Regions from separate parts of the Exiguobacterium sp. s70 genome, predicted to be linked through region 3. Evidence: riboswitches for the same ligand, from Rfam matches in the RefSeq annotation. Region 3 holds a riboswitch; each other region holds the start of a gene.
What was found. Region 3 has a riboswitch for S-adenosylmethionine ahead of KNP84_RS11005 (aminotransferase class I/II-fold pyridoxal phosphate-dependent enzyme). Riboswitches for the same ligand answer to the same signal wherever they lie in the genome.
Positions count from the first base shown of each region.

Region 1 (10,872 bases), on a different contig from region 3:
CATGAGTTGAAGGTCTTCGTCACTCAAATCGATGCCATAGACGGCGATTTCATCGCGTCCAGCCTGTTTGATGGCACGGCTCGCCCCTTTGGCGAACTCGTCCCACATCGCGAATACGGCATCAATCTCGCCTTCCGGATACTTCTTCAAAATCGCTTCCATCTGGCTCTGTGTGTCGAGCGCCGTATTGTTTGTCGCCGAACCGAACTTGGCGACTTCCGTAATGCCCGGGTAGCGTTTCAAGAACGCATCATAAATCGTGTGGCGTCGTTCCATCGGTGTGAAGCCACCGACCCAAATCGTGACGATTTTGCCTTCGCCGTCCAAATCTTCAGCGAGTGCCTTGAGCGAACGCCAGGCGAGCGAATAGTCGTCCTGGTCGATGACCGTCACCCCGTCGTTCGTCAAATCGTTGTCGAACGCGACGACTTTGATACCTTTGTCGAGTGCGCGTTGGACCGGTTCTTTCAACGCATCGGCGCGGCCATGGTCAATCAAGATGACATCGACGCCTTGCGTCGTCGCCGTGTCGACGTAGCTCGCCATCTTCGACAGATCGTTGTCGGCGTTGTACACTTTCACGTTGCCGCCGAACGATTCGACTTGTTCTGTCACCCCATTGATATACTGCGACGAGAACGTCCCGATCGACATCTGCATGATCAAGGCGACGTCGATCTCTTTCGGCAACGTCCCGTTCGAGACCGAGACGGGCTTGGTCTCTGCCGTCTTCTCGGCCGGCTTCGACGGGGCCGCTTGCTCGTTCGTGCAACCGACGAGCGCCAAGACGAATGTGAATAACAAAATCAATAGTTTTTTAGACATGAATCGTTCCCCCTACATGATGTGTGATGGTGGCTTCTGTCGGTTCGAACACCCCCGCCTCGGTGATGAGTCCGGTGATGAGGTCGGGCGTCGTGACGTCGAACGCCGGATTGAAGACGGTGATACCGACAGGCGCCGTCGGTTGACCACCGATATGTGTGACTTCTGACGGATTCCGCTCCTCGATTTCAATCGTGTCATCCGCCGTCAAATCGAACGTCGAATGCGGCGCAGCGACGTAGAACGGAATGCCGTAATGCTTGGCGAGGACGGCGAGCTGCAACGTCCCGATCTTATTGGCGACGTGACCCGTCCGTGTGATACGGTCGGCTCCGACGATGATGGCGTCGACTCGTTTTGACTGAATCGTCCAAGCCGCCATATTGTCCGTGATGAGCGTCACGTCGATATCGGCCCGATCGAGCTCCCAGACGGTGAGGCGTGCCCCTTGCAGGAGCGGTCGCGTCTCACAGGCGAAGACGTTGAAGGATACACCTCGTTCTTTTCCGACGTAAAACGGTGCGAGCGCCGTACCGTAACGCGATGTCGCGATGGCACCGGCGTTGCAAATCGTTAACACGTTCCCCCCGGCCGGCAACACCGTCAGTGCATGCTCGCCGATGGTCCGGTACGTATCGACGTCCCGGTCGTACAAAGCGATGGCGCGGCGTTTGATTTCCTCGGCAATCGCCTCAAAATCATCCCCGACATTTAAATCAAGGAGCGATTCAATCACGTTTTGCAGATTGACCGCTGTCGGCCGGGTCGCAATCAAGCGGCGTCCGACGAGGTCGAGCCGACGCGTGAAGTCCGGGTCATCGACTAACCGTCCCGCTTCTTTGGCGAGGACGAACGCCCCGAAGTAAGCGATGGCCGGTGCGCCGCGGACTTGGAGCGTCTCGATGGCATGTTCGGCCTGTTCAAGCGTCTCGATTGTCACGTAACGCTCTTCATGCGGCAACAACGTCTGGTCCAATACGATGAGTTCGTCTGTCTGTGAATGGAAACGGATGTTTTGGACCGTCATACGCGCACCCCCGACAGGAGTGTCACCAAGTCGTCAATCGATTCGACGCTGTGTCGTTCTTTAATGAGCGCCGTCCCGAGGGCGAGCGCGTCACGTTTTCGTTCGAGCCGCGTCGCTTCCGGCAATGTCTCGAGATCGGCGACACCGGCCAGTCCGACGGCACGGCGAATGAGTTCGCAACCGGCGTAGCCGATCGTGTCGCTGAAGACCGTCCGCAACAACTCGTCGACGAAACCATCCGTATTGAATGGCTCGACGGCGCGCTCAAAATTAGCCCGAAACGTCTTCTCGAACGTCTCCCACACCGTCAAGACGTCCGTGAAACGCTCGAAGCGTTTGAGCGGGTCATAGAACGTCGACAGCGTCAAATGGGCGATGATTTGGCCGAGGTCGAAGCCGAACGGTCCGTAAAATGCGAACTCTGGATCGATGATTTTCGTCTCTTGTTGAGTCGCGAAGATGCTGCCCGTATGTAAGTCTCCATGCAGGAGTGCCTCATGTTTCGTGACAAACCCGACTTTCAATTTCGTCACCTCGATCTTGAGCGCCTGGTCTTGCCAAAGGCGTTCGACATCTGCTCGCAGCGCCGTCTCGATGTTGTTCGACTCCGCGTCTTTGAACGGATCGGTGAAGATGAGCTTCTCGGTGATGTCACACAGTTCCGGGTTGTAATAGTCACGTTCAATCCGCTTCTTCGCGATCGGTCCAGCTGCGTAATCCGACGTCGCAAACAGCGTCTCGCCCAAAAATTCACCGACATGACGGGCGAGTTCCGGGTAGCTCTCCCCGTTCAAATAGCCGGTGCGGACAATCTCATAATCAGATAGATCTTCTATAATCGTGTAAGCGAGTGTCCGGTCGCTGCCAAGGACAGCCGGGACGAACCGAGGCGCGACAGTCGCAAACTCACGGAGTGCCAACTGTTCAATCCATGCCCGCTCGAGCGTGAGCGGCCAGCTCTCACCGACGACTTTGGCGTATGGGAGCGCTTGTTTGACGATCAGGCGCTGTTCGCCTTGGCGAATCCGAAACACGAGATTCAAGTTGCCGTCCCCGATCTCCTCGCACTCGGCGATTCCTTCTTGCAAGTATCCTAATTGACGGACGTGCTCGACGACGGTCTGTTCTGTAAATGGTTGATATGACATGATGTTTTCCCCTTCCTGTACGTTGCCCACAAAAAAAGCCCCTTTCTCCGCGAGAAAGAGGCACAGCCAAAATGGTTGTTCCTCTCATCTGTCAGACATTCGTCTGGTGGATGTAGCACCGTGCCTAGTGGTCGGTTGCTGCGGCGTCATCGGGCCAATTCCCTCTGCCAACTCGCGATAAGAGTGTGTTATTCGATTCGGTGAACTTATGTGATGAATATTACGGACTCGACGTCACGATTGTCAACGTCATTTTCTCGACGCAACTCCGTCTTTTTTTGTGCATATATGGAAACAACTTCCCAAAATATTTTTTTTGGAAAAAAAGGAATTGACGACGTGATGATTCTGTGCAAAAATTCAATTAAATTTCACAACTTCAAATCACATTCTTATCAAGAGCAGACGGAGGGACGAGCCCGATGATGTCGCAGCAACCGACCAGAGATGGCACGGTGCTAATTCTTGCAGCGAAAGCTGAGAGATAAGAGTTCATTTTTTTATGATGACCTCTTGCCTCGGCATGGGGTCATTTTTTGTTTGCCTGGAAGGAGGAACCATATGAGTATCACTGCCACATATGAAATCAAACGAACGGACGCGGTCGCGACCGTCGCCGACAAAATCGCCCTCGAGCTGACGGTCGGTACTTGGACGGAGCTGCCTCACTTAGAGCAAGAGCAGTTACAGGCGTACCGGGGTGAGGTCGTGTCGACCACACATACGGATACGACGAGCCGCTTCACAATCCGCTACCCGTTACATAATGTCAGCCCTGACTTTTCATCCATCTTGACGACGACGTTCGGGAAACTGTCCCTCGACGATTCGATTCGGTTAATCGATTTGACGTTGCCCGAGACGCTCGCCCCTCATTTCAAAGGCGCCAAGTTCGGGGTCACTGGAATTCGCGAGTTACTCGGTGTTCATGATCGCCCGCTCGTCATGAGCATCTTCAAAGGTGTCATCGGCCGTGACCTCGCGTTTCTCGAGCAGCAACTCCGCGATCAGTTCGCCGGAGGCATCGATATCGTCAAAGACGACGAGATTTTATACGACAACCCGCTCACCCCATCGCTCGAACGGGCCCGGATCGGAGCGGACGTCATTCAAGCCCACTTCGAGGCGACCGGGAAACGTGTCCTCTACGCCATCACGCTGAGCGGCCCCGTGTTCGGTCTACGTGACCAGGCGCTCCGTCTTATCGAGGCAGGTGCGACAGCGCTCCTGTTCAACGTCTATACGTACGGTCTCGACGCACTGCGCGAACTTGCGAACGATTCAGACATACGCGTCCCCATCTTGGCACATCCGGCCTTTGCCGGCGCCTTGACCGGATCAATCAGTCATTCGCTCTTACTCGGTAAACTCCCACGCCTCGCCGGGGCCGATTTAACGCTCTTCCCGTCTCCGTACGGCTCCCTCGCGACACCGCGTGACGAGGCGTTCACGATTCGTGACCAGAGCGCCGAACCGCATTGGTCGAAACCGATTTTACCGGTCCCGTCAGCCGGGATTCATCCAGGACTCGTCGCCGATATCATTCGTGATTTCGGGACGGATGTCGTCATCAACGCCGGCGGTGGCATTCACGGACACCCGGACGGCGCAGCCGCCGGGGCTCGTGCTTTCCGACAAGCGATCGCTCACGTTCTCGGCCAAACCGAAGGACAGACGGACGAGCTCGATACCGCGTTGAAGGCGTGGGCGTCACGATGACGGTCCATATCCTCTGCGACTTCGACGGGACGATCACGGCGGAAGACAATATTATCGCGTTGATGAAGGCGTTCGCCCCGCCGGCTTGGGTCGAGTTGAAAGATGCGGTCCTCGAGCAACGGATTTCGATTCGCTCCGGTGTCGGTCAACTGTTTCAACTATTGCCGAGCGCAGATGCCCCGGCCTACCGTGATTATTTGTTGGAGCGCATCACGCTCCGCCAAGGGTTCCCGGCATTTTTAGAAGAAGTTCGGGCCCATGGCTGGAAGTTTGACGTCGTCAGCGGCGGGATGGACTTCTTCGTGCAGCCGGTCTTGGACGGGCATGTCGCCCCCGAGCATATCTACTGCAACGTCGCCGACTTCTCCGCTGAGACGGTCACCGTCGCTTGGCCACACGCTTGCGATGAACAATGTACGAACGATTGCGGCTGTTGCAAGCCGACGCTCGCTCGTCGCATCGTCAATCCCGCCGACCGCTTGATCGTCATCGGCGACTCAGTGACCGACTTCGAGGTCGCGAAGCGTGCCGACTTCGTCTACGCACGAGGTCAACTCATCACGCTCTGCGAAGCGGCAGGCATCCGTTACGCACCGTTCGAGACGTTTGACGACATCACCCATCACTTGAAGGAGGTGGTCGTATGAGCCTTGCGACACGTTGGCTTGAACTCGCCGACATTAAAGACGAACTCGCCGCCCGCGACTGGTTCCCCGGAACGAGTGGGAATTTGGCGATTCGCGTTTCCGACGATCCGCTCGAATTTCTCGTCACGGCGAGCGGACGCGATAAACGAAAACGAACACCGGAAGACTTTGTTCACGTCGATGCGGCCGGACGCTTGATCGGCGAACAGACAGGAAAACCATCCGCCGAGACGCTGCTCCACGTTGAAGTGTTCAATCGGACGGACGCGACGTGTTCGCTCCATGTCCATACGGTCGACAATAACGTCATCTCCGAGCTCCATGCTGCCACCGGCGAAGTCGTCTTCACCGGCCAAGAGATCATCAAGGCGCTCGGCTACTGGGACGAGGACGCGGTCGTTCGCGTGCCAATCATCGAGAACCATGCGGACATCCCGACGCTCGCGGCCGCCTTCGCCCCTCACATCCACGCAAGCGCCGGTGCCGTTCTCATCCGCAATCATGGTATCACCGTCTGGGGCGAGACCCCGGACGCGGCCAAACGCTATTTAGAGGCTTACGAATTTTTGTTCAGCTATACATTAAAACTACGCGCCCTAGGCGTCCATTCATAAGGAGGAACCAACCATGGCAACTGTCTATTTCCAACAAACCGAAGAGCGTTACGTCGATCAAACTGAAGTGAGTGCCTTTTTAGAGTCTCGCGGGATTCTGTACGAACAGTGGGACATCACAAAGCTCCCGGAAAACCTGCAAGAGAACTATCAGTTGACGGACGAGGACAAACAAGCGATTTTGTCGACGTTCCGTGACGAGATTCGCGACGTGTCGGAGCGACGTGGCTATGAGACGGCAGACGTCATCTCGTTGTCGGATGCGACGCCGAACTTGGACGAACTGCTCGTCAACTTCCAAAAGGAACATCACCACACAGATGACGAGGTCCGCTTCATCGTCAGCGGCCATGGCATCTTCGCCATCGATGACGCCGAACGTGGCTATTTCAACATCGAGCTCAACCCAGGCGACCTCATCTCGGTGCCGGTGAACACACGCCACTACTTCACGCTCCAAGACGACCGCAAAGTCGTCGCCGTCCGGATTTTCGTGACGACCGAAGGCTGGGTGCCGATTTACGAGAAGCAAGACGTGACAGCATGAAAAATGGTCTCTCGCCCAAAGGTGAGAGACCATTTTTTTAATGTTTGGCAGCGGCTGTCGGTTTTGAAGAGAACCAACCCCATACCGCGATACCGACCATGACCGACCAGAAGAACACGGTCCACGCCGTCGAGTGGACGAATCCGTCCGGAAGACCCATGAATTCGAACGGTGTGCCGGCAATCAATTTCTTGAAGCCAGGGTGTTCAAGCACGAGCACCGTCAACTTCACACCGACCCAGCCGACGATGATGAAAGCAGCTGTTTCGAGTGATGGGCGTTGATGCAACAGTTTGACGAAAATTCGAGCAGCGAAACGCATCAAGATGACCCCGATGAGTCCACCTGTCAAGACGACGAAGAACTGACCAGAGTCGATCCCACCGATTTCACCGAGACCGAGTGGCGGCAAGCTGACCGCGAGCGCGACCGCTGCGAGAATCGAATCGACCGCGAAGGCGATGTCGGCAAACTCGACTTTAGCAACCGTCCACCAGAATTCTTTCTTCGTGACCGGCTTCTCTGTGACAGCCGTCTCTTCTTTCGCCTCAGCAGCGAGATCTTGTTTCGGCTCTAGCTTGCGGGCCTTATAGGTCATATACAGATGTCGTGCACTCATTCCGATCAAGTAAAGCGCACCGAGCGCCTGGACTTGCCAGACGTTGATCAAGAATGAGATTAGGAACAATGCGATGAAGCGGAAAACGAACGCTCCAAGCAAGCCGTAAAATAGTGCCTTCTTCTGTTCCGTCCGCGGCAAGTGCTTGACCATAACCGCCAAGACGAGTGCGTTGTCTGCAGAAAGTAGCCCCTCGAGACCGACGAGTACGACAATGATCCAGGCGTACTGCAGGATTAACTGCCAATCCATTAAAACATCCCCTTTTTCTGTTGTGTTCCTTCATATTTAACAGTGATCTATTTTTTAAGTTCACAGGAACATTTTATTCCCGATTTAACACGAAATCAATCTTCTTTTCTTCAATTGCTGAAGTTTTTTTATTTATGAGGACATGCAAAGCACGTTCAAAGCATGTTCAGAGAGCAAAATGGTACCCGGTCGATGTACATTTCGTGATAAAATCCTAACAAGAACGAGTGGCAGTCATTTGCCCTCTCAAAAAAGGAGAATCCGATTATGTCTACAAGCCATGTCGCTTTACCTACTAAAGCAGAACGACATAAATTATTCGGTTCGGTCCCGCCCATCAAAGGCACGAAACCAACTGAAAAAGATAAAATGGTCGATCTACAAAACACACCAAAAAACTTCTTGTTCGCGCTTGACAGCGTCGGCATCTCAAACGTCAAACACCCAGTCAACATCGAGACGCCAGACGGCATCCAAGCGACGGTCGCCACGTTCGAGTTGACGACTTCGCTCGTCCAAGACCGTAAAGGCATCAACATGTCACGTCTGACAGAACAGCTCGACGCGTACCACACGCAAGGCTGGACGTTATCGAACCGCTCGCTCATCGAGTTCGCGCAAGAACTCGCCGAGCGCATGGAACAGACGGAAGGTCAATTGACGGTCCGTTACCCATGGTTCTTCAGCCGGAAAGCCCCGGCCACAGGTCTCAGCGGTCTCATGAATGCGGACGTCATGCACAACGTGACGTACAACCTCGAGACAGGGATGGCAAGCGTGACGGTCGGTCTCGTCATCAACGTGACAACGCTCTGCCCATGCTCGAAAGAAATCAGCGAGTACAGCGCCCACAACCAACGCGGCTACATCACGATTGAAGCCGGTCTCGATGAAGCATCGCTCGACGGTTTCGACTGGCGTCTCGCGCTTCTTGAGGCAGCTGAGTCGAACGCATCGGCCCCGCTTCACCCTGTCTTGAAACGTCCGGATGAGAAGCGTGCCACGGAAATCGCGTACGAGAACCCGCGTTTCGTCGAAGACATGGTCCGCTTGATCGCGGCTGACTTGTATGAAATGAAACAAGTCGTCAACTTCTTCGTCGAATGCCGCAACGAAGAGTCGATTCATCAGCACGATGCGATTGCCTCAATCACATTCGATAAGCGCGATAACTAAAAACGAGTGAAGCCTGTGCGGGCTTCACTCGTTTTTTATAGACTTTGGACGAGCTGAATCGTCAACATCATGACGATGACGATGAGCCAGACAGCCCAGACGAGCCTCCATTTATCGCCATCGACTCGTTTGACGAACGTATAGACGGTCAAATAGAGTGCGATTAACAGCGGGATGACGACCCATGGATTGTCGAGCATCACGCCTCGATATCGCCGTCCCACGCGAGCATGCCGCCTTCGACGTTGACGACCTTATAGCCTTCCGACTCCAAATAGTCGCATGCCGTCACACTGCGGCCGCCTGAGCGGCAGATGACGTGATAAACGTTATCTTTCGCGAGCTTGTCCGTGACGCCAGGAAATTCAGACAGCGGATAGAGCGGCACGTGCGGGATATGGCCCGCGTCGTACTCGTCTTGTTCGCGCACGTCAATGATATGGAGCGTTTCGCCGTTCTCAAGCTTTTCACGTAATTCAGTTGCATGGATGTTTTGCATGGTAGTTCCCCCTTAATAGTGTTGTCCCCTACTAGTTTACCTCAGTTTTCGATCAAGCAAACTCCAATTGATTGTCGTGTTTTCATCACAATAGAAGCCTTCGAGTTCGCACCGCTCGACCATCTGCTCGACCCAAGCTCGGCTGCCACAAATCAACGTGAAATGGCTATCCCAAGGCGGTACGATGAGCCAATCATGTTGATGTCCGAAGAACGTCCGATGCCGCATCCCCCACGTATCGGAGGTTAGCGTCTCCCGAATGTTGATGAGATGCCGTTCCGTGCAGAACTCGTCTCCGCTCCACATCCACTCTTCTCCCATCCCAAGAAGTGCTCGTAACACCTGATTCTCTAAAAGATTCGACAGCTCCCCTTCGCCTGGTGGAAGTAAGTTCTCGCGATTGCAAAATTCGATGATTCGATTCGCACCTTCTTGATCTTCGGCGTGCGGTTTCAGCGCCGCAATCATCGTCCGGAGTGCGTGATCGATGCGTTTGATGTCGTCGAAATCAAGTCGGCGGCGCATATCTGCCCATGTTATGGCCCGAAATTGCTGTTCGACCTCGTTTTTATCCAACTCGACATAACGGTCAACCGCGGTCGGGTCGTCTTGCGGGACCAGAAACGGATGAAACACGACGAATACTGTTTCGAACACCCCTTTGTAATACGTTTTAATTGGATAATCATCCCCGCCACCGAACATGGCGTACCGATGCCCTTCCGGCAATGTGATGATGCCTTCCTCTTCATCCATTTCCTCGCCCCCTTTTCCAATAGTTTACAATGTGACCACAAAAAAAGCATCCTCCGCTCAGGAAGGATGCTGCGACTTACGCTTCGTTGCGCTCGTCGATGGCTTGTGCCGCTGTGATGAGCGTCAATTTATAGACGTCCTCTTCGTTACAGCCACGCGACAAGTCGTTGACCGGCTTGTTGAGACCTTGAAGGATTGGTCCGATCGCTTCGAATCCGCCGAAACGTTGAACCATCTTGTAGCCAATGTTTCCGGCTTCGAGGCTTGGGAAGACGAAGACGTTCGCATTTCCGGCTACTTCAGAGCCTGGTGCTTTCTTCGCCGCCACGCTCGGTACGAACGCCGCATCGAATTGAAGTTCGCCGTCGATTGGAAGGTTTGGCGCCTTCTCTTTGGCGAGACGTGTCGCTTCGATGACTTTTTCTGTCTCTGGCGACTTCGCTGATCCTTTTGTCGAGAAGCTGAGGAGCGCGACTTGCGGCTCGATGCCGAACGTCTTCGCTGTCAACGCTGACAAGTAGGCGTTCTCGGCGAGGTCAGCCGCATCCGGTGCGATGTTGATGGCGCAGTCCGAGAAGACGTACTGCTCGTCGTCACGTACCATGATGAAGACGCCTGACGTCTTTTTGATGCCTGTTTGCATCTTGATGATTTGAAGGGCCGGACGGACCGTATCGGCAGTCGCATGCATCGCACCTGAGACGAGACCTTCTGCTTTTCCTGTGTGGACGAGCATCGTACCGAAGTAGTTCACGTCTGACGACAACAATTCACGTGCCTGTTCCGGTGTCGCTTTACCTTTGCGGCGCTCAACGAACGATTCGACGAGTGTATCGATGTCTTCGTACGTCGCTGGGTCGTATTGCGTCAAACCTGAGATGTCAAAGCCGTGCTTCGAAGCGACCGCTTCGAGTTCAGCTTTTGGTCCGATGACGATCGGTTCAACCATGCCATCATTTTTCAAACGGACAGCGGCACCGAGGACGCGCTCATCGATCCCTTCTGGGAAGACGATGGTCGGGCGAATCGGGCTGACTTTTTGT
Region 1 is NZ_JACSLV010000006.1:136,401-147,272, reverse strand. It holds gene KNP84_RS13360 (sugar ABC transporter substrate-binding protein) at 1-825, opposite strand, end outside; gene mtnA (S-methyl-5-thioribose-1-phosphate isomerase) at 818-1,852, opposite strand; gene mtnK (S-methyl-5-thioribose kinase) at 1,849-3,000, opposite strand; SAM riboswitch class I at 3,082-3,184, opposite strand; SAM riboswitch class I at 3,390-3,491, shown strand; gene KNP84_RS13345 (2,3-diketo-5-methylthiopentyl-1-phosphate enolase) at 3,562-4,719, shown strand; gene KNP84_RS13340 (2-hydroxy-3-keto-5-methylthiopentenyl-1-phosphate phosphatase) at 4,716-5,366, shown strand; gene KNP84_RS13335 (methylthioribulose 1-phosphate dehydratase) at 5,363-5,980, shown strand; gene KNP84_RS13330 (1,2-dihydroxy-3-keto-5-methylthiopentene dioxygenase) at 5,994-6,527, shown strand; gene KNP84_RS13325 (TerC family protein) at 6,565-7,398, opposite strand; gene folE2 (GTP cyclohydrolase FolE2) at 7,666-8,574, shown strand; gene KNP84_RS13315 (hypothetical protein) at 8,610-8,798, opposite strand; gene KNP84_RS13310 (rhodanese-like domain-containing protein) at 8,774-9,073, opposite strand; gene KNP84_RS13305 (DUF2711 family protein) at 9,110-9,829, opposite strand; gene pta (phosphate acetyltransferase) at 9,906-10,872, opposite strand, start outside.
Region 1: another riboswitch for S-adenosylmethionine. It lies ahead of mtnK (S-methyl-5-thioribose kinase); the one in region 3 lies ahead of KNP84_RS11005 (aminotransferase class I/II-fold pyridoxal phosphate-dependent enzyme).

Region 2 (10,872 bases), on a different contig from region 3:
TCATTGCTGAAACAGGAAACGACGGAACGATTATGTGAAAGGATCCTTTGTCTTCATTTTATATTCGCGAATTAGTCTTCGCCTGATTTAGATATGCAGCCGATGTGCAAATCGAATCAAGTTTGAACATTCAGTGTCCGAATTTTAATGAAGAAGACGAGTGCGGTCAGAATGAGCACGAGCAACAGTCCGAACACAGCATTCATACCGAGTAAATCAAACGTAAGTCCTGAGAGCGTCGGACCAATCATCCGTCCGACCGAGGCCGCGATATTGACGAGCCCTTGGAACTGCCCTGCTTTCCCCGGAGGTGCAAGTTTCGCGGCAATCGTCGGGACCGCCGGCCAAATGAACATTTCCCCGATCGTCATGACAATCATCGCGACCATAAACATCGTGAAACCGCCCGCGAACGGGACAATGACGAAAGCTGCGAGGAAGATGACAGCACCGACGACCAATTGTTTCTTCAAATCGTCTTCAAAATAACGAAGCGCGCGGTTGAGGAGCGGTTGAGCGAACACGATTAATGCACCGTTCACCGTCCAAAGGAGCGAATACTGGCTGATCGTCACGCCGAGGTCTTTCGAATGGACGGCGATCGTGCCTTGCCATTGCACGTAAACGAACCAAAGCGCCGCGTAACCGATGGCGACGAACCACATCGATTTCATCGTCGCGCCGGACAACGTCGTCGCCGCAGCCTCAAGCTGCGACTGGACGACCGGACGTGCCGGGTCTTTCAAATAACGGAGCCCGAACAAGAGAACGACGACAAACAAGACCGATAAGAAGAAGTTGGCGTAGAAAATCAACTCGATATCGATACGCGCGATCTGTCCGCTCATCGCTGTCCCGAGGGCGACCCCAACGTTTTGGGCGACGTAAATCGCGTTGAACGAACGTCGTCCCCCTTCCGGCCAGATCAAGCCAGCAAAAGCGTATACTGTCGGGAAGACGAGTCCACCGGAAAATCCGATTAAGCCGAGCCAAGCCAAGTAGCCGAGGAACGTGGCGTGGAACAACAAGAAACCGAGCGAGCTCGCGAGCAATAGGCCGACCGAGAGGATGAGCGTCCGCTTCCCGCCGATGCGGTCAAACAGCGTCCCCCCGATATAGTTCCCGGCAATGGCGAGCGCCGAGTTAACGAGCAGCGCCACCCCTGCGAGCGTCATCGACTCGCCTAAATATCCATTTATATAGAGTGTGTTAAATGGCCATAAAAAAGACGCCGCCGTCGTATTGAGCGCCATCGCGATGACCAAAATCCATACCGAAATCGGCATTTTGTTGTTCATACCAGTTACTCCTTTCCTACCCTTTAAACGATAAAAATTCGGCACGACGGCCGAATCAAAAATAAGTCCTCCTCCAAGCTAACGGAACGCCTCATAACTGTCAAGAAAAATTACTTATTATGAAATAACGGCGCCTTCCCTTTGTGATAGCATGAGCAAAGAAGGAGAGGATATTCATGCAAAACCCGTTTGGCGAAGCCAAATATCACAAATTAAATGAAGCATATCGCCGCGAGTTCGGCGGAAAAGTGTTCAAAGTACCGCTCGACGGGGGCTTCACTTGTCCGAACCGGGACGGGCTCGTCTCGAAGGGCGGGTGTACGTTCTGCTCGGATGACGGAAGTGGCGACTTCGCAGGCAATGCCTGTGATCCAATTTCGGTCCAATTCGCCGAAGTGAAGGCGCGGCTGCACCGAAAATGGAAACACGCCCGTTACATTGCCTACTTCCAAGCGTTCAGCAACACGTATGCCCCCGTCGCCCGGCTCCAGGAATTATTCGAGCCCGCCCTTGAGGAAGACGGTGTCGTCGGTCTATCGATTGCGACCCGACCGGACTGTCTGCCAGACGACGTCGTCGACTATCTCGCCGAGTTGAATGAACGGACGTCACTCACGGTCGAACTCGGCCTGCAGACGATTCACGATGCGACGGCGAGGAAAATCAATCGTGGTCACGACTACAAGACGTTCTTGGAAGGACTCGACAAACTCCGGCGACGCCAAATCAGCGTCGTTGTCCATATCATCAACGGCTTGCCGGGCGAGACGACGGACATGATGCTCGACACGGCGCGAGAAGTTGCTAAAATGGACGTACAAGGAATCAAGATCCATTTGCTCCACGTCTTGAAGCAGACCCCGCTCGCGAGACAATACGAAAAAGGACTGCTCGAGCTCATGGACGAGACGACTTACGTCTCGCTCGTCTGTGATCAATTGGAAGTATTACCGCCCGAGATGGTCATCCATCGATTGACCGGTGACGGTCCACCCGATCTGTTGATCGGTCCGACGTGGAGCCGGCACAAGATGGCCGTCCTAAACGCCATCGATGCCGAATTAATGCGTCGTGATTCTTTCCAAGGAAAAAAGAAGGATGAGAGCCATGGGATTAATGAGAGTTTTACCGTTCGCGAAATACCTACTTCGTGAACATGTGACGCCAGGTGCCGTCGCCATCGATATGACGGCCGGCAACGGGCACGACACATTGTTTTTAGCCGAACTCGTCGAAGCGACGGGACATGTCTATGCGTTCGACGTTCAAGCCGCGGCGGTCGAGGCGACACGGACTCGTATCGAGGAGGCAACATTGACGGACCGTGTCACCGTCATTCATGATAGCCACGACACGGTCCGGGACATCGTGGCAGACGAGACACGCCCAATCACAGCGGCCGTGTTCAATCTCGGCTATTTACCGGGAAGCGACAAGTCGGTCACGACGACCGGCAATACGACCATCGACGCCCTCGAGCAACTGCTCGACGTCATGGCTGTCGGCGGCGTCATCGTCGTCGTCATCTATCACGGCCATGAGAGCGGCAAAGTCGAGCGCGACGAAGTGCTCGCATATGTCGAATCACTCGATCAAAAACGGGCCGGCGTCCTCCGTTACGGCTTCATCAATCAAATCAATCATCCCCCGTTCATCGTGGCGATTGAAAAACGAGAATAAAAACAGGCGACTCATGCGAGTCGCCTGTCTTCATTCTCGAATCAATTCATAAAACGTGATGAGCGTCTCCGCGAACTTCGTATTCAGTCGTTCATAGCCGAAGTGCGGGAACCCTTCAAGCCGGCGGATATACACTTGGTCGCCGCCGATTTTCCGGCAGACGTTGAGTGTCAATTTCACATCGGCGAAGCGATCGTCCGGTGCGTAGAAACAAGCGAGCGGCAGACGCGGCAGATGTTTCTTCTCTTCTTGATGCTCGACGATTTCCTCTTCGATTTCACGGTATTGACCGTACGTGATCTCCCCGAAGCGCGACGACTCTTCCCCGCCACCCATGAACGTCATCATGCCGAGCGGAAGGTCAGGACGGAAACGGTCGACCGCACTGGCCACGACTTGTTTCAGTCCGCCGATTTGGCGGGACGGATGCCAGTCGAACAGCGGTGAGATGTACGTCAGACTGCCGAGCGGCACGTCATATTCCTGGAGCAAGCGGTTCGTCAACAACGCCCCGAGACTGAACGCGATGACGTGAATCGGCAGCTTGTACTGACTCGCCTCACGTAACGTGTTCTTGATTAACAATTTATGGTCTTCCGCCGTCAAACCGACCGTCTGGCCGGTCACGACGAGGACTTCATACTCGTCCCGCAACCGTCCTAAAAACGCCTCACTCAAACGCGACGTGAACTGGAGCGGATACACGATCACGATGACCCCTTTTCGTGATTCTTCTTCATAAGCCATGCTGTCACCTCATTTTGTTATCACATATCTTTATACTAACAAAAAACATCAGCCGAGACTGATGTTTGGTTGAAAATCCGTCTAGGGTCTTAGCGCGGGTCGTACCGTAAATGAATCAGCTCCATCGGTTGATCGTACACTTCCTCTTGGATGCGATTCAGTTCGATGAACGCCTCATGACTCAAAAAAGCGATGGCTTGCTCGTTCGAGCTTTCGACGTACAGCTCGATCGGTTGGACTTTCCGTTCCCGTAGATGCGACAACAGTGCCGTCCCTAGGCCTTGGCGGTGATGAGCCGGATGAAGATAGAGACGGAGTACTTCCCATGTGTCCCCGCGGTCGATGGCGTGATAGAAGCCGATGACGTCGCCTTCGGCCTCACCGACAATGAACAACTGCTCTTTCGCTTCCTCGCTTGAACTGATGGCGCGGACGATTTCTTCTTGTTGATAGGCGCGTTCCATTACTTTCGAACGAACCTCGTCTCGTTCACTGACCGTCGCGAGCGCAATGTCGCGGATGGTGGCGGCATCTTCTGGCACGGCTTCTCGAATCTTCATAACGGCATCCCCCTTTTGGCCAATCTAGTAGTAACATTCCCCATCGGCAAAAAAATATCCTGCCCGTTCATTACTTTTTGATGTCGAAATGAAGGAAGACGTTATTTTCCATTTTGTGTCGGGTATAAGAGTATCAATGCCAACTTACAAAAAGGAGTGTTACCATGGAACCGAAACTACAACACGATCCACAAGTCGAGCAAGCCAATCATCCGAACCGTCAGTTTGAACAAACGAACACAGGAGGTCCAAAAATCACAGTCGTGACTGGGATGCTCCTCGGCGCCCTCGTCGGCGGCCTACTTGCCTTACTTAGCACGTCAAACCGTGAGAACACGAAACAATCGTTCTCGAGCGCGAAGTCATCGGTCGGCGGTCTCGTCGATACGGTCAAGCAAGACCCGGCCGGAACGGCGTCACAAGTCATCGGTCAAGTGAAAGCAGCGAGCGAGGTCATTCAAGACGTCGCGACCGACGTGCAAAACGTCTATGAAAAAGTCGCCGGTGAAGTCGACACGGTCAAACAAGACGTGAACAAAGTCGTCGGGACGGCGCAAGAAGCGAAATCGGATTTACAATCGATCGGCGAGAAAGTCGTCGAAGCGAAAGATACGGCACTTGGCAAAGAGAACTCAACAACTGAAGACAAGCCGCAAGCCTAAAAAAAACGACCTTTCGAGTGAAAGGTCGTTTTTCTATGCTTATGCGAAGCGTTTCGCGCCTTCTTCGAGCACTGCCGCTTTGTCCGTTTGCTCCCATGGGAGTTTAACGTCTGTACGACCGAAGTGGCCGTAAGCTGCTGTCTGCTTGTAGATTGGGCGACGAAGGTCGAGCATCTTAATGATGCCGGCCGGACGGAGGTCGAAGTTCTCACGAATGAGTTCGACGAGCTCAGTCTCGCTCAATTTGCCTGTGCCGAACGTATCAACCGCGATTGATACCGGGTGAGCAACACCGATTGCGTAAGCAAGTTGAACTTCTGCTTTGTCAGCAAGTCCCGCTGCAACGAGGTTTTTCGCCACGTAACGAGCTGCATACGCTGCTGAACGGTCAACTTTGGTAGGATCTTTACCTGAGAACGCGCCGCCGCCGTGACGAGCGTATCCACCGTACGTATCGACGATGATTTTGCGTCCTGTGAGGCCTGCATCCCCTTGTGGTCCACCGATTACGAAGCGGCCAGTCGGGTTGATGAAGTATTTCGTGTCCGCGTCGATGAGTTCAGCCGGGATGACTGCATCGATGACGTGCTCTTTCAAATCAGCTTGGATTTGCTCGAGCGTGATGTCTTCCGCGTGTTGTGTTGAGATGACGATTGTGTCGATGCGAACTGGGTTGTTCGCTTCGTCGTATTCGACTGTCACTTGTGTCTTACCGTCTGGGCGAAGGTAAGCGAGCGTGCCGTTCTTACGAACTTCTGCCAAACGACGTGACAATTTGTGAGCGAGTGAAATCGGGAGCGGCATGAGTTCCGGCGTCTCTTTTGTTGCGTAACCGAACATGAGACCTTGGTCACCAGCACCGATCGCATCGATTTCTTCTTCAGTCATTTGTCCTTCACGAGCTTCGAGCGCTTGGTCAACACCTTGCGCGATGTCTACCGATTGCTCATCGATCGATGTGAGGACAGCACAAGTCTCTGCATCGAAACCATATTTCGCACGTGTGTAGCCGATCTCACGAACAGTTTCACGAACAACTTTCGGGATATCCACGTAAGTTGATGTTGTGATTTCACCTGCTACGAGCACGAGACCTGTTGTGACAGACGTCTCAGCCGCAACGCGGGCGTTTGGATCTTCAGCTAAAATTGCATCCAAAATCGCATCTGAGATTTGGTCACAAATTTTATCCGGATGTCCTTCCGTGACGGACTCCGAAGTGAAAAGTCGACGGTTCAAGTTTGCCATTTCGAAAAACCTCCTATAATAAAGGGTGATGTGTGGACGGTACTCGTTCCCCTTACGCGTTGCTTTGGGACGGTAATGAAAAAAACCTCTCGCCATGTTCAAATGGGAAAGGTTGAATCGTTCTTCCTTACCCTCTTATCGTTCGAAGCTTACGCTTCGCTTCAGGATAGCACCTTTTCCGAATAACAATGAAAAATCGGACGGTTGCTGGGCTTCGTAGGGCCTTGTTCCCTCCACCGCTCAGAATAAGAGTATCCGTTACGAAGACCATCATATAAATGACACCCCGTTCTGTCAAGCGTATCGACCGAATTCGTCAAACTTTTCACAAACGGTCAAATAGTTATGTTTGTGAAATATCAAACATTTTTTTGTCCGTTTTGGTTTTTGTACTATGACCTGGTACAGAATATGTTAGAATGACAATGTAAGAAAGCGCTTACTTTAAAGGGTAAAAAATGCTTGTTTTTGATTAGTATGTCACATATAATAAAAACGTCATACTGATTAAACGCGGAAGTATGCGGATTTCATCCACATCTATTTAGGGGAAAGGTGGGATTCAGGATGGCGACAACGCTCCTGAAAATCGAAGAATTAATTAAAGGTGCCGACATGATGCGGAACTTGACGGTTCCAGAACTGGTGGAAGAAGCCATTCGCAACGGTGAGGGCGTACTGACGAAAGACGGGGCTTTATCGGTCAGTACCGGGAAATTCACAGGACGGTCACCGAAAGACAAATTCGTCGTGCAAGATGAAGTCAGCAATCATTTAGTAGACTGGGGTCCAGTCAACCAACCGATCGCGGAAGAGAAGTTCACCGCGCTACTCGACAAAGTGTTGACGCACCTCGAAACGAAAGACAAGCTCTATTATCTCGAGGCGTCTGCGGGGGCAGACGAGCACTATACGCTCCCGGTCCGTGCCATCACGGAATACGCGTGGCACAATTTGTTCGCCAAACAGTTGTTCTTGCGTGAATGGCCGACGAAAGGTGCCTTCGAGCCCTTCACGGTCATCTATGCACCTAGTTATAAGGCCGACCCAATCATCGACGGGACGAACTCCGAAACGTTCATTCTCGTCTCATTCGCCAAGCGGACCATTCTGATCGGGGGAACAGAATACGGCGGCGAGATTAAAAAATCGATTTTCTCGGTCATGAACTTCCTGTTGCCGGAACAACATGTGTTATCGATGCACTGCTCGGCGAACGTATCGGACGCCGGCGAGACGGCCCTTTTCTTCGGTCTATCGGGAACTGGGAAGACGACACTGTCGGCCGACCCGGAACGCCATTTGATTGGGGATGACGAGCACGGTTGGTCACCCGACGGCGTCTTCAATATCGAGGGCGGTTGCTACGCGAAGACGATCAATTTGTCGCGCGAGAACGAGCCGGAAATCTACGATGCCATCCGTTTCGGCTCATTGATTGAGAACGTCGTCTTAGACGAGAACCGTGCACCGGATTATAAGAATATCTCGCTCACCGAGAACACACGGGCCGCCTACCCGATTCAATTCATCGATAACGCGATGCTTCCGTCACGGGCCGGTCATCCGAACACGATCGTCTTCTTGACGGCCGATGCATACGGGGTATTGCCTCCAATCAGCAAATTGACGAAAGAGCAGGCGATGTACCACTTCTTGTCAGGGTATACGTCAAAACTCGCCGGCACGGAGCGCGGCGTCACTGAACCACAGGCGACGTTCTCGACCTGCTTCGGGTCACCGTTCTTGCCGCTCGCACCGGAGCGCTATGCGGACATGCTCGGTACGCTGATTGAGAAGCACGACGTCGACGTCTATCTCGTCAACACGGGTTGGACCGGCGGCGCGTACGGAGAAGGATCACGGATGAAGCTCGCCTATACACGGGCGATGGTGAACGCGGCGGTCAACGGCAAATTGCGTGACGTCGAGACGACGCGCCACGACATTTTCAATGTCGAGATTCCACGCCACATTGACGGCGTGCCAGGCGACGTGCTCAATCCGCGGGACACATGGAAAGACGGAGCGCGCTACGATGCCGAGGCAACGGCGCTCGCCCGGAAGTTCCAGGACAATTTCAAACGATTCACGAAAGCGAGTGAGGCGGTCGTTGCGGCCGGACCAATCATCGTATAACGAAAAATGAGACGACTGCCGAATCGGCAATCGTCTCATTTTTTTGAGTTGGCGAGCATCCATTCCATCGCCGCATCGGTCGTCTTCCATTTTTCCCAGAACGGGAGTTGATGGGCGAATGGGACGACCCAAAGTTCGGCCCGCTCCCCCATCCGTTCCGCGACCGCCGTCGCATGGCGGAGGCGGACTTGTTCATCATCGGTGCCGTGAATCAACAACGTCGGTGCATCCCATTCCTTGTAGAGCGGCGAGCGCTCAACATAAGCGGCACGGGCCGCTTCCGGGTCGCCCCCGGTCATACGGCGCAACATCTTCCGCATCGAACGCTGTTCTTCATATGTCCACTCGAGATTGGTCACACCCGCCCATGACGTGACGGACGTGAGCGGTCGTTCCGCGGCGAGCGACAACGCCATCATGCCCCCGCGCGAGAAACCAAGGGCATGAATGAACGTATCCGTTCGACGGACGCGATCGTAGAGAGACAGGACGTCCTCTAGATCGGCGCCGCCGAAGTCCTCTTTCCCGCTCCCGCCATGGTTACCCCGGTAAACGGGCGCCACGACGTGAAAACCTTTGGCAGCGAACTGCATCAACCGGGGCAAACGCACATCCCCGATGCGTCCTGTTCCGCCGCGCAGATAGAACAGGACGTGTCCGTTCGGCCGTTTCGGTGTGATCGTATAGGCGACGACGTCCTCACCGTCACGCGTCGCATACCAGCCACGATGGACCGGATAACCGGCGTACGGCGGCAGGACCTCGACCTTGTCAAACCAATTGTTTTTCATAGAGCACCTTCATCGTTTCCGGGAGCACCCGGTCTTTCATCATGAAGCTGTACCGATTGTTCCGGAGCAGATTCGTCGGCAATTCCTTCATAAGGACGGCCCCATCGGTCTCGTCGACCGCCGGATGATCGTCGAAACGTTCGATTTCGGCGAAATAAATATTTTTAATGACCGTGTCGCCACGCCCAAGCACGCGATATTGGCCGAGATAATGGAGCGTCTTCACGACACCGCCCGTCTCTTCATACACTTCCCGAATCGCGGCGTCATCCTCGTGTTCGCCGGGTTCGACTTTCCCACCCGGAAACTCGAGCCCGCGCTGCTTGTGCTTCGTCAGCACCCATTGATTTTCAAAGCGAGCGACGACCCAGACGTGGAGCGGTGTATCCGAAAATGGATAGTGCGCAAAGCTCAACTCGACTTTATTGTGATAGTAGTCCGTGAATGTCAACATAGTCCATCCCTTTCTTTCCCCTGTCTACTCTCACTTTACCTTGTCTTCCACTAGTTTCAAACAAAAAAATAGGCCCGCCGGAGCGGACCTACTCAAAATTATTGGTTCAAGCGCTTTTCAAGCTCAGCTTTTTGCTCTTCGTAACCTGGTTTTCCAAGCAACGCGAACATGTTCGCTTTATACGCTTCAACGCCTGGTTGGTTGAACGGATTCACTCCGAGGATGTATCCGCTCATCGCGCATGCCTTCTCGAAGAAGTAGAACAAGTAACCGAGGTGGTACGGCGTCATCTCTGGCAATTCGACGACGAGGTTCGGGACTTCTCCGTCCGTGTGGGCGAGGAGTGTTCCTTCAGCTGCCTTGTCGTTGACGAATTGAATCGTCTCACCAGCGAGGAAGTTCAAGCCATCGAGGTCTTGTGAATCTTCCGGCACGTTCATCGCGTGACGGACGTTCGTGACACGGATAACCGTCTCGAACAAGTCACGACGACCTTCCTGAATGTATTGTCCCATCGAGTGGAGATCCGTCGAAAAGTCGACTGCCGCCGGGAAAATCCCTTTGTTGTCTTTCCCTTCTGACTCGCCATAAAGCTGTTTCCACCACTCCGATACGTAATGCAAGGCTGGTTCGTAGTTGACGAGCAACTCAATCGACTTGCCTTTCGCATATAAAGCGTTACGGACGACCGCGTACTGGTACGCTTCGTTGTCCGCCAAGTTCGGAGACGAGTAAGCCGTTTGGGCATCGCGTGCACCTTCCATGAGGGCGTCGATGTCGATGCCTGCTGCCGCGATCGGAAGGAGTCCGACCGGTGTGAGCACCGAGAAACGACCTCCAACGTCATCTGGAATCACGAACGTCTCGTAGCCTTCTGCATCCGCGAGCGTCTTCAAGGCGCCACGGGCACGGTCTGTCGTCGCATAAATACGTTCACGTGCGCCATCTTGACCATACTTGTCTTCCATGAACTGTTTGAGAACACGGAACGCGATGGCCGGTTCAGTCGTCGTTCCCGATTTCGAGATGACGTTGACTGAGACGTCCTTGCCTTCGAGCACTTGGAGCAACTCCGTCAAGTATGTCGACGAGATGTTGTGGCCGGCGAAGAAGACTTGTGGTGCGTTGCGTTCTTCCTTAGATAACACGTTGAAGAATGAATGTTGGAGCATCTCGATTGCCGCGCGTGCGCCGAGGTATGATCCACCGATTCCGACGACGACGAGGACGTCCGAATTTTCACGGATTCGTTCCGCAGCCGCTTTGATGCGAGCAAACTCATCCGTATCGTAG
Region 2 is NZ_JACSLV010000001.1:274,046-284,917, forward strand. It holds gene KNP84_RS01405 (MFS transporter) at 117-1,298, opposite strand; gene mnmL (tRNA modification radical SAM protein MnmL/YtqA) at 1,475-2,452, shown strand; gene mnmM (tRNA 5-(aminomethyl)-2-thiouridylate-methyltransferase MnmM) at 2,406-2,978, shown strand; gene KNP84_RS01420 (alpha/beta fold hydrolase) at 3,009-3,725, opposite strand; gene KNP84_RS01425 (GNAT family N-acetyltransferase) at 3,815-4,285, opposite strand; gene KNP84_RS01430 (hypothetical protein) at 4,450-4,947, shown strand; gene metK (methionine adenosyltransferase) at 4,987-6,195, opposite strand; SAM riboswitch class I at 6,328-6,447, opposite strand; gene pckA (phosphoenolpyruvate carboxykinase (ATP)) at 6,763-8,334, shown strand; gene KNP84_RS01445 (alpha/beta hydrolase family protein) at 8,370-9,125, opposite strand; gene ytkD (RNA deprotection pyrophosphohydrolase) at 9,106-9,579, opposite strand; gene KNP84_RS01455 (glucose-6-phosphate isomerase) at 9,678-10,872, opposite strand, start outside.
Region 2: another riboswitch for S-adenosylmethionine. It lies ahead of metK (methionine adenosyltransferase); the one in region 3 lies ahead of KNP84_RS11005 (aminotransferase class I/II-fold pyridoxal phosphate-dependent enzyme).

Region 3 (10,872 bases):
TATCTCGCGTGATGCTCACCTTATCGGGCGATTCGACGATCCGTTCGACGGTCTCTTGTTCGAACGTCCGCAACTGTTTGCGGATATTGACGAACTCGGAGTCGGCAATCTCGAGGAGCCCCGCGACACGGCTGAAGCTGCGCTTGATTTCCGGTGGCACGGCGTTCGGGTTCTTATAACCGAGGTCATGCTCGATCTCGGCCCACGCGTGCTGCAAGATGGACCGGACTTGAATCTCGGCTTCTTTGTCTTCATAGCGACGGTACTCCCCGAGGGCGAGCCGCGTGTCGCTCAAGCCGACGACGTAATGGACCGACAAATAGCCGAACTCATTCGGGTCGAGCAACGTGGATTTATCGATCGACTGTTCGCGGTCGATCCGGAACTCATCCTCGAGGATTTGGGCCACGGCACGGACATCGTCGTGGAAATAGGTCACGATCCGAATCCCCGCCAAATCCTGGACGTCGCGCAACGACCGGTATTGATACGGTTTGCGGGACAATTTGGCATACAGGCTCTCGGCTTCCTTCGCCCGGGCGACGATCGAGTGGAACTGGATGCCGGCGTCGTTCAACAGCTCGCTGAGGAGTAACTTCAGCTTGGCTGCGAACGCCTCGTAATCTTCTTTCTCATTCATATAGTCGAGCATGATCGTGTTCATATCCTGTCTCGGCATCAACATCACTCCTTGTCTCATTATATGTAGTATAGCATCAAAGAAATCGGTGTCGCATCTGTTGTCCGTCCCTATGATACAATACGGTTTGGAACGGGAAGGAGTGTCACGCATGAGAGTGAGCCATACGTTGAAATCGACCGAGCGCGAGAAGCTCGAGATCGTTGCCGGGTTGTTGCAACAAGCAGGCTATCGGTCTGGAAAGATCGACTGGCAGACCGGCATCAATATCGTTCGGGTCAGTCGCGAAGATGTGTCGTCTGAATCGGACGAACGGACCCGCATCCAAGGCATCGTCGACCATTTCGGGATCGAGGACTGGAGCGCCACGTTTTCTTGAACCCCTCTTTTTCAAATCGCTGGACGAAATGGGTTTTGTGACTCATTTTTCGGGAATAGTATATTATTCGATTATAGATCAGCGGACGTTTAGGAGGATGAATATGTTAGAAACAAGAATCGTGCGGGATATGACCTCGGTCGACCATGAAGTGAACGGGATGGTGTCAGGGGGATGTGTCAACGAGCACATTTACTTATTTGCGAGAGATGAAGAATTGACGGTGCGGCTCGCTGCAGAAGCGGGTGTGCAACCATACCGCATCACTGAAAAAGGGCTGTGGGAGTCGCTCATGTCGAAGTTTACAAAAAATTCGGATGACCGGATCGAGCAGCTCGAGAGCCTCGGTCTGACGAAAGAGATGGTCGAATCGCTCGAAGGAGAGATTCAGGCCGGGAAAATCGTCCTCGTCTGCGACAAGTCATAAAAAGAGCCGGAACTGACCTCGTCAGTTTCGGCTCTTTTCGTCATTTCGTCTCGTAATAAGCGTTCACGATCCGGCGTAGCGACCGTTCGTTCAAATCGAGCGGTTTGAACCCAGCGTCCTGCAACAGACGTTTCGTATTGGCGTCGTCGAACGCGATATCGCGATTCAAGTAAGGATTGAACACCTTCACCATCTCGTTGAACGTCTGCTCGGCTTGGCTGAGCGAAGACGTCGCCGTCTCCGTGATCTTCAAGTGCGGGAACGCAAGTGCTTGCTTCATATAGTCGAGCATGGTCACGTTGCGCGGCGGGGCATCGTTCGTCACGTTATAGATGGTGTCCGGTTTGGCGTGTTCGATGGCAGCGAGGAGCACATCGGCCACATAATCGACCGGGACGAGGTTCGACGTGCCGGTCTCAGAGCCGAGGAGACGGATCGGTCCATCCGGTGCCCCACGGCGCTCGAGGCGGCGCTTGAACACCTCGAGGGCGCGCATATAGCCGTACATCGTGAACTTCGAGTCGGCCTCACCGGTTTTCGAGTCACCGACGATGATGGCGGGACGGAAAATCGAGACGTCGAGGTGGTCCCGTTCCGCCCAGACGGCCTGTTCGGCGTGCGCCTTGCTCTCCTCGTACGGATTATGGAACGTCTGGTCGGTCGCATACAACGTCTCATCGCCGACCTCGCGTGCTCCGAGCGTGTACGCCGTGCTGACGTGGAAGAAGCGAGGGCAATGCAGCGCCTTTGCGAGCGCGAGCGCTTGTCTCGTCCCGGTCAAATTCGTCTCGAACAGTTCCTCACGGAGCTCCTCATCGAATTTGACGAGGGCCGCCATGTGGAGCACCAAGTCGAAGGAACGGTCATGGTCGGTGATGAACCGCTCGTCTGCTCCGAGGAACGGGGCCGTCAAATCCCCGGCCAGGACAGTGATGGAGCGACGTTCGTCCCGTGAGAACATCGCCTCCACTTTCTCAGGTGTACGGGCGAGGACGCACAGCGTATGCCCACGATGAATCAGCTCGCGGGCGAGCCGTCCTCCCAAAAATCCGGTCGCACCGGTCATAAAAATATTCACAGCGTTCTTCCTCTCTTTTCAGTCTCTCCCCATCATAACAAGTGGCAACGGAATGAGCCACTTTCAACCTAAAGAATAAAATTAGGGGTTTAACAATTTTTAAAGTCGGTTATGACTTAAGGAGAAGCGTACGCAAGGTACGTCATGACAGTGTTGATCTGTCAAATAACTTAAGTGAGGTTTTTTAGAATCATGGCTAATCTATTCGGAACAGACAAGGATGGCAACAGGAAGAAGCAAGAAGAGATTGAAAAAACGGTTCAGGAGAAAGGGATCACACAAATCCACATGTACTTCTCCGACGTGCTTGGAGACTTGAAGCTACTGACTCTCTCTGCAAAATTGTTGCCGGAAGTCTTTGAAGGGAAGACGATGTTTGACGGTTCATCCATCGCCGGTTTTTCTTCCATCAAAAACTCAGACCTATTCTTGAGACCGGATTTAGATCGTCCACGCTACGAGCAGGATGGGGACGAGAGCATTCTCGCCTTTTTCTGTGACGTCTGCACACCGGACGGCGAACGTTACGAGTTCGACCCGCGCAACGTCTTGAAGGATGCCCTCGAGCGGGCTGCACGTGACGGCTACTCGATTTTCGTCGGCGCTGAGCCGGAATTCTTCATCTTCGACGAGAATGGTGAATTTTACGATGAGGCGGGTTACTTCTCGACACGTTCGGAAGACAAAGGGTATGAGGTCCGCCAACATATCGCCAACCGCTTGAGCGAAGTCGGTTTCAACATCGAGGCGGTCCACCACGAAGTCGCACCGGCCCAGCACGAAATCGGCATCAAATATGATGACGCGCTCCACACGGCCGACAACATCCAGTTCTTCAAAGAAATCGTTCAATTGGCAGCCCAAGAGAAAGGTGCAAAAGTGTCATTCTTGCCGAAACCGCTCCGTGACGTGAACGGTTCGGGGATGCACCTCAACATCTCGGTTTGGAAGAACGACAAGGACGGCAACCCGACTGTAAACGCATTCGAAGAGCCGGAGTCGGATTACGGTCTATCGCTCACGGCCCGTCACTTCATCGAAGGGATTCTGAAGCATGCCCGCGCAACGGCTATCTTCACGAACCCGCTCCCAGAGTCGTACGAGCGTCTCGTGCCAGGTTTCGAGGCACCGGTCAACATCTGTTGGAGCCCGTCGAACCGCAGTTCGATGATTCGGATTCCGGCGTCCCGCGGAAGCGCGACGCGCGTCGAAGTCCGTAACCCAGACCCGAGTGCGAACCCGTACTTCGCGCTTGCGTCATTGATTTATGCCGGACTCGAGGGCATCGAGCAACAGCTCGAGCCGTCGGCACCGAACGAGGACGACTTGTTCGAGTACTCGGCGAAGCAGATTGAAAGCCAAGGCATCTCGTCACTCCCGGCGACGTTCCATGAGTCGATTCAATCGCTCAAGTCGGACCGGTTCCATGATTACTTCAACCATGACTTGATCGACCGCTACTTGTCGCTCATCCAAGTCCGTAAATAAGCAACGTATACAAAAGCCCATTCCTCGGCCGAGGAATGGGCTTTTACGCTTAATGAATCCCGCGCATATACTTTTTGATGACCGGGGCGAGAGCGAACAAAATCATACTGAGTACAATCGCTGCTCCACCGATAATCCCGAAGTAGAGCATCTCGTTCTCTGGTGAATAGAAACGAACGAGCTGGGCGTTAATCCCTTGTGCCGCCGCGTTCGACAAGAACCAGAGTGACATCGTCTGGGCCGAGAAGGCAGCCGGGGCGAGTTTCGTCGTCGCCGACAGACCGACCGGCGACAGGCTGAGCTCACCGAGCACGACGATGAAGTAACTGAGGACGAGCCAGAGCGGATTGACGAGCGTGTCCGGGCCACCGAAGTAGGCCGGGAGCAAGATCACCAAGAAACTTAACCCTGCGAACAAAATCCCGAAGGCGAACTTCGTCGGGATGCTCGGCTCACGGTCACCGAGTCGGACCCAAAGCCATGCGAACACCGGAGCGAGCATGATGATGAACAACGGGTTGAGCGACTGGAACCAGGCCGGTGACAGCGTGAACCCTAAAAATTCAAGGTCGGTCCGCTTATCCGCATAACTGGCCAAAATCGTTGCGCCTTGCTCTTGAATCGCCCAGAACATGACCGAGGCGATGAAGAGCGGAATATAGGCGATAATCCGTGACCGCTCGACTTCCGTCGTTTTCGGGCTGCGATACATGACGATGAAATAAATCGTCGGAATCGCGATCCCGAACACACCGACGAGACCGATGAACGTGTTAATCGTGAACAACCCTTGTGGAATCAACACGGCCAACAGACCACCGATGAGCACGACTGCGATCGTCGTATACTTGATTGCGTTTTTCTTTTCAGACGGTGTCAACGGGTTCGGTACGTATGAACCGGCGAGACCAAGGTTCTTTTTCTTCGTGACCATGAAGACGACGAGACCGATGAACATCCCGACCGCGGCGAGCGCGAAGCCCCAATGGAAGCCATAACTCTTTTGAACCCCTCCGACGATCAAAGGCGAGATGAAGGCACCGAGGTTGATCCCCATATAGAAGATACTGAACCCGGCGTCACGACGACGGTCCGTCTCATTGTATAAATCACCGACGATACTCGAGACGTTCGGTTTCAAGAGACCGGTCCCGATGACGATCAACGCCATTGAGATGAACAAGAACGTCAGGCTACCCGGAATCGACAGTACGATATGACCGAGCATGATGAACACACCGCCGAAGAAGACGGCCCGGGACGTCCCGAACACACGGTCAGCGAGCCATCCCCCGATGACCCCCGACATGTAGACGAGTGCGCCATACACCGACATGATGGACAAGGCGACGTTCTGGTCGAGACCGAGACCGCCATCTGATACCTCGTAATACATGTAGAAGACGAGGATGGCACGCATCCCGTAATACGAGAACCGTTCCCAAAACTCAGTGAAGAATAGCGTGAACAACCCTTTCGGCTGTCCGAAAAAACCTTTTTGTGGCACGCTGTCCACAATTTTCTGTTTATCGATCCTTTCCATGAAAGATCCCTCCTTAACCGTATTATCATAAAAAGAATCATTATGTTTGTAAAGAATAATAGAAGCAAATATTCAAAATTTAACGAATTTGCAACGAATTAAAAAATCACACTAAACGACTAGGTTCAGTGTGATTTATATAGGTCAAGCCGTCTTTTGTTTCGCTTCGGCCGCACTGACGCGACGTCCGAGCTGCCAGTAGATGAGGCCTGACACACAACTGGCCGCCCCGACGAGGATTAAGGCGATATGTCCGGCCCGCTGGTCAAAGAACAGGCTCGCCATGATCGGAGCCGTCACCCCGCCAATCAACCATTGGATACTGGCGGCCCCATTATAGGCCCCACGCATATTCTCCGGAGCGATCAAGGCGATGAACGTCTGTTGGACCGGGGACATGATTATCTCGCCAAGCGTATAGAACGCGTATACCGCGAGCAAGACGCTCACGAGGACGAGGTACGGTGTCCCTATGGAGTAGAGGAGACGCGGCATGACCGCGATCAAGATCATGCCGACCCCGAAGATGATCGCCCCGGCGAGCATGACGTTACCGAATGGCTTGCGTCCAAGTTTCGAGGCAATCGGGAACTGGAACAACACGACCATGATGCCGTTCAAGGCGAGCATATAGGCGAACGGGTTTTCACGGTCGGTGAACGACGGCATCGACTCGCGCAAGAACAGCGGCAGCATGCTCTCGATGAGCGAGAAGCCCATCGAGATGAACACACCGGCGAAGATGAAGACGAGGAACACCTTATCGTTATAGAACACCCGTAGGACGTCCCGGTTAGACGGTGTATCGGCCTCGGTCGTCTCCGGGAGCGACTCCCGGATGAAGCGGCCGAGGACGAGCGCATAAAGGATAAAGACGAATGACGCCGAGAAGAAGATATACTGCCGGTCGATGAACAGGACGGCGCTGCCGAGGAGCGGGCCGAGCGCCGCCCCGATGTTATGGCCCATCCGCAACAGGCCGAACGCCTCGTTCATCTGTTCGGGCTCGGTCACGTCCGCCACCATCGCGCTCGCGGCCGGATGGAACAACGAGTTCGTCAAACCGAGCATGGCGTTCAAAATGAGGAGCGGCCAGAACGTCTCGGCGAACGCGAAACCTACGAGCGCGAGCGCGTCGCCGAGGATGGCGATCATCATGATTGGTTTGCGGCCATACAAATCTGCGAGCCGTCCGCCGACGACCGAACCGATGAGGGCCATGATCGGACCGGTCGCCATGATGACACCGACCTGGATATAACTGTCGAGCTTGTCGCTGTAATAGAGGACAAGGAACGGCGCGATCATGAACATCATGACGCCGGTGATCGTCTCCCCGAGGAAGCGGATCCAAATATTGCGGTCGAGTCGTTTGAGTGATTGAATCATTAGGTTCACCTGCTTTAATTATTGGAATGTAAAAAGGGACGCAGCATGCACAAAGGCATACGCGTCCCTACGATCTTAGACATGCCTCGGAAGGCAGGCGAACGTCACGGATTCAAATCACGGAGAGGCGCCTGCCGGTCAATATGGACTTGGACGTGCGAGCGTTGAATGACTGACATCGGTACCTCTCCTTTCTGCATTGGACTGTCTTCTCTTCAAGATTATGATATTTCTGTGAAATGTGTCAACCTAAATCATCAATGTGTCATAACAATTCATTCAAATTTTTGCGACTGAGCCGGTAGTCGATCAAGCGTGAGAACACGACTTGAATCATCGCCGTGACCGGCACGCTGATGAACATCCCGACGAGGCCGAACAGGCTGCCGCCGATGATGATCGACGTGATGACCCAGAACGGCGTGATGCCGACGCTGTCGCCGAGAATCTTTGGGCCGAGCCAGAGTCCGTCGAATTGTTGCAACAAGAAGATGAACAAGAGGACGATGAGCGCCGTGAACGGGTCATAGAAGTAGGTGATGATGAACGCCGGGATCATCCCGAGCAGCGGCCCGACGTACGGGATGAAGTTCAAGACACCGACGATGACGCCGAGGAGAAGCGCGTATGGCGCCCCGATAATCAACAGACCGGCGACGGCCAGCACCCCGATGATGAGGCAGTCGAGCGACTTCCCGATGATATAGCGTTTAAAGATGTAATCCATCTCTTGGAAGATGTCGATCGTCGTCTTGGCTGACGCGACCGGGAACATCGCATACAACAGCCGCTTGAACATGCGGGCAAAAATCTCTTTGTCTTTTAAAAGATAAATCGAGATGACGATCCCAATCAAGAAGTTGATGAGCGTCATCGTGAAGCTCGACACGTAGCTGACCGACGACAAGACGGCCGTCTCGACCCAGCCCGAGTAGCGCTCCTCGAACCGGCTGAAATCGATGGCCTGGGCGACTGTCGCGTTATACTCTTTCAAATACGTGTTCAACTGTGACAGATACCCGTCGATTTGCCGGATATAGGACGGGAGTTCCTCGATGAGCGAGGCGAGGCTCGAATAAATGCGTGGGAACAGCGTTACCGCAGAGATGACGAGAATCCCGATAAAGATGATATAGACGATTAGCAAGCCTTGATATCGTTTTAGTTGAAACCGTTCTTCTATATAGGACAGGACGGTATTCAGGAGCAGCGCGATGGCGATTCCCATAATAATCGGCGTCAGCAACTGGAACGTATAATGCATCATCTGCGAAATCGTATCCGGTTCGCTGATGACTTTCCAGAGCACGAGCAGGATCAGGCCGATCACGCTCAACTTCCAAATCAATTGACGGTTTAATTCCAAAGGTCCATCCCCTCATGTTTTAAATTTTGTAGAATAACGTTCACTTTCACTATGAACGTTTTTTTATCGGGATTCAAGAGGACATGCTCATTTTCAAAAAAGGATTGACAAGATTGGTAACGTTTGGTTAACTAAGTGACATATTACAAAAAGACAAATCGCATATAAAACACTTTCTATCAAGAGAAGCGGAGGGACTGGCCCGATGAAGCTTCAGCAACAGATTGTTTCAATACTGTGCTAATTCCAGCAAGGTGACCTTGAGAGATGGAAAGGTGGTTGTTTGAATACGTCCGTATCTCGACACCCCTTTCCGCGGAAAGGGGTGTTTTTTTGCATAGGAGGACTATTCATGACTGACAGACGCTCACATCTACTTAAAACGTTACCACCTCAACATTTCGTCGGACTCGCGAACGAGGTGGCCGAACTCGAACAAGCCGGCCGCGACATCATCCGACTCGGACAAGGGACGCCTGACCTGCCGACGCCTGAGCCGATCTGTGACGCGCTTCAGACGGCGCTCCTCGACGCCTCGACCCATCAATACGGTCCGTTCCGCGGTCAGGCCCGCCTGAAGCAAGCAGTGGCGACGTTCTATTTGAATGAGTATGGAGTCGAACTTGATCCCGAGACAGAAGTAGCGATTCTCATCGGCTCAAAATCTGGTCTCATCACGTTGCCGCAATGCGTACTCGAACCTGGCGACGGGATTTTGCTACCGAATCCCGGCTATCCTGATTACATCTCGGGGGCACGCCTCGCCGGTGCCGTCGTCCGGGACCTCGTCCTCCGGGAAGAGAACGGCTTCTTGCCGGACTATGAGACGCTCGATACGCAAGATGCAAGACTCATGTATTTGAACTACCCGAGCAATCCGACCGGAGCCGTCGCCTCACCCGCTTTCTTTGACGATACCGTCCGTTTCGCCCGGGAGCGGGACTTGATGGTCGTCCACGATTTCGCATACGGCAGCATCGGATTCGATGGCCATGTCCCGCCTAGCTTTCTGCAGGCGGAAGGGGCGAAAGAAGTCGGCATCGAGGTATATACGATGTCGAAAGCGTTCAACATGTCCGGTTGGCGCGTCGCCTTTGCTGTCGGGAACGCGGACATCATCGAGGCGATCAACACGTATCAGGACCACGTCCACGTCAGCGTGTTCTCGGCCATCCAGGCGGCGGCTATCGCTGCGCTCGAGGCGCCCCGTACCATTCGCGATGACTTGGCACGACTGTACGAGGCACGGCGTGATCGCCTGATCGACGGGTTGAACCGAGCCGGCTGGGCCGTCGAACCGCCGGAAGGCTCGTTCTTCGTCTGGGCGAAAGTGCCTGAGGGTGATGCCAAGTCGTTCTCGCGGAAACTGCTGCATGAAGCCGGTGTCGCCGTCACCCCGGGCTATTTCTTCGGTTCGGAAGGGAACGGATACGTCCGCTTCGGTCTCGTCTCACCGGAACCGAAGATTGACGAGGCCGTCGAACGAATCGAGCGGTTGTTTGCCGCCTATGAGGAGGTGCGCGCATGATTCGTCAGGCCGTCCTTGAATATGACCACGCCGATGACGCGCTCGACCGTCTTGATGACTTAGTCGACGGCCGACGTGCCCACGTCCTGCACGGTCAGAACGGGTATGACGTCGTCCGAGCCATCTTTCCGGCCATCGCGGACTATCCGGCGACAAGGTTCAGCGGGGAGTGCACGGACTCGGAAGTCGAACGGCTCAAACCGTTGGACGCCGACGTGTTAATCGCCGTCGGAGGCGGCAAGCTCGTCGATACGGCCAAACTCGTCGCCTATCAACGGAACGTCCCGCTCATCGTCGTCCCAACGCTCGCCTCGAACTGTGCGGCGTTCACACCGCTTAGCGTCGTCTATCAGGAGGACGGGAGCTACGAGCGCTACGACATGTTCCGCGTCGTCATCGAACGGGTCATCGTTGACTCACGGGTCATCTCGCGCTCACCATATGAATACTTTCGGGCCGGTGTCATCGACACGGTCGCGAAGTTTTACGAGGCCCGTTATTTGAGTGGTGACAGCTCAGCTGACGCCGGCGTCAACACCGGACTCGTCTTGGCCGAGCAGTGCGGGCGTCTCGTCGAACTTGAATTGAGCGAGCACGCTTTTAAGTCGTATAGTGACGACGTCCGCTTCGCGGTCGATCACGTGCTCGCCATCGGTGGCGCCGTCGGTGGATTTGGTGACGCCGGGACACGCGTCGCCGTGGGCCATGCGGTCCATAATGCGCTCAGCCGCTTCGAGTCGACCCACTCTTTCTTGCATGGAGACAAGGTCGGCTTCGGCCTAATCGTCCAAGAGCGCTTGCGGCGCTCGGCCGATGCTCTGTATTTGGAGGCCTGGTTGAAACGGTTCTGTGCACCGACGACGCTCGAGACGCTCGGGGTCGGGTCGGGCGACATCCCGGTACTGGTCGACTCCGTCATGACGGAGACCGAACTGCAACAGTTGCCGGCACCGCTCGATAAAAATTTTCTGAAAATAATTTTTGAAAATTTACAATTATCTATTTACAATTAAAAGAATTAAAAGTAAGATGAT
Region 3 is NZ_JACSLV010000004.1:143,838-154,709, forward strand. It holds gene KNP84_RS10965 (GTP pyrophosphokinase) at 1-679, opposite strand, end outside; gene KNP84_RS10970 (hypothetical protein) at 792-1,019, shown strand; gene KNP84_RS10975 (YflT domain-containing protein) at 1,123-1,446, shown strand; gene KNP84_RS10980 (SDR family oxidoreductase) at 1,487-2,524, opposite strand; gene KNP84_RS10985 (glutamine synthetase family protein) at 2,717-4,012, shown strand; gene KNP84_RS10990 (peptide MFS transporter) at 4,062-5,555, opposite strand; gene KNP84_RS10995 (MDR family MFS transporter) at 5,700-6,944, opposite strand; gene KNP84_RS11000 (AI-2E family transporter) at 7,210-8,310, opposite strand; SAM riboswitch class I at 8,484-8,584, shown strand; gene KNP84_RS11005 (aminotransferase class I/II-fold pyridoxal phosphate-dependent enzyme) at 8,663-9,838, shown strand; gene KNP84_RS11010 (iron-containing alcohol dehydrogenase) at 9,835-10,851, shown strand.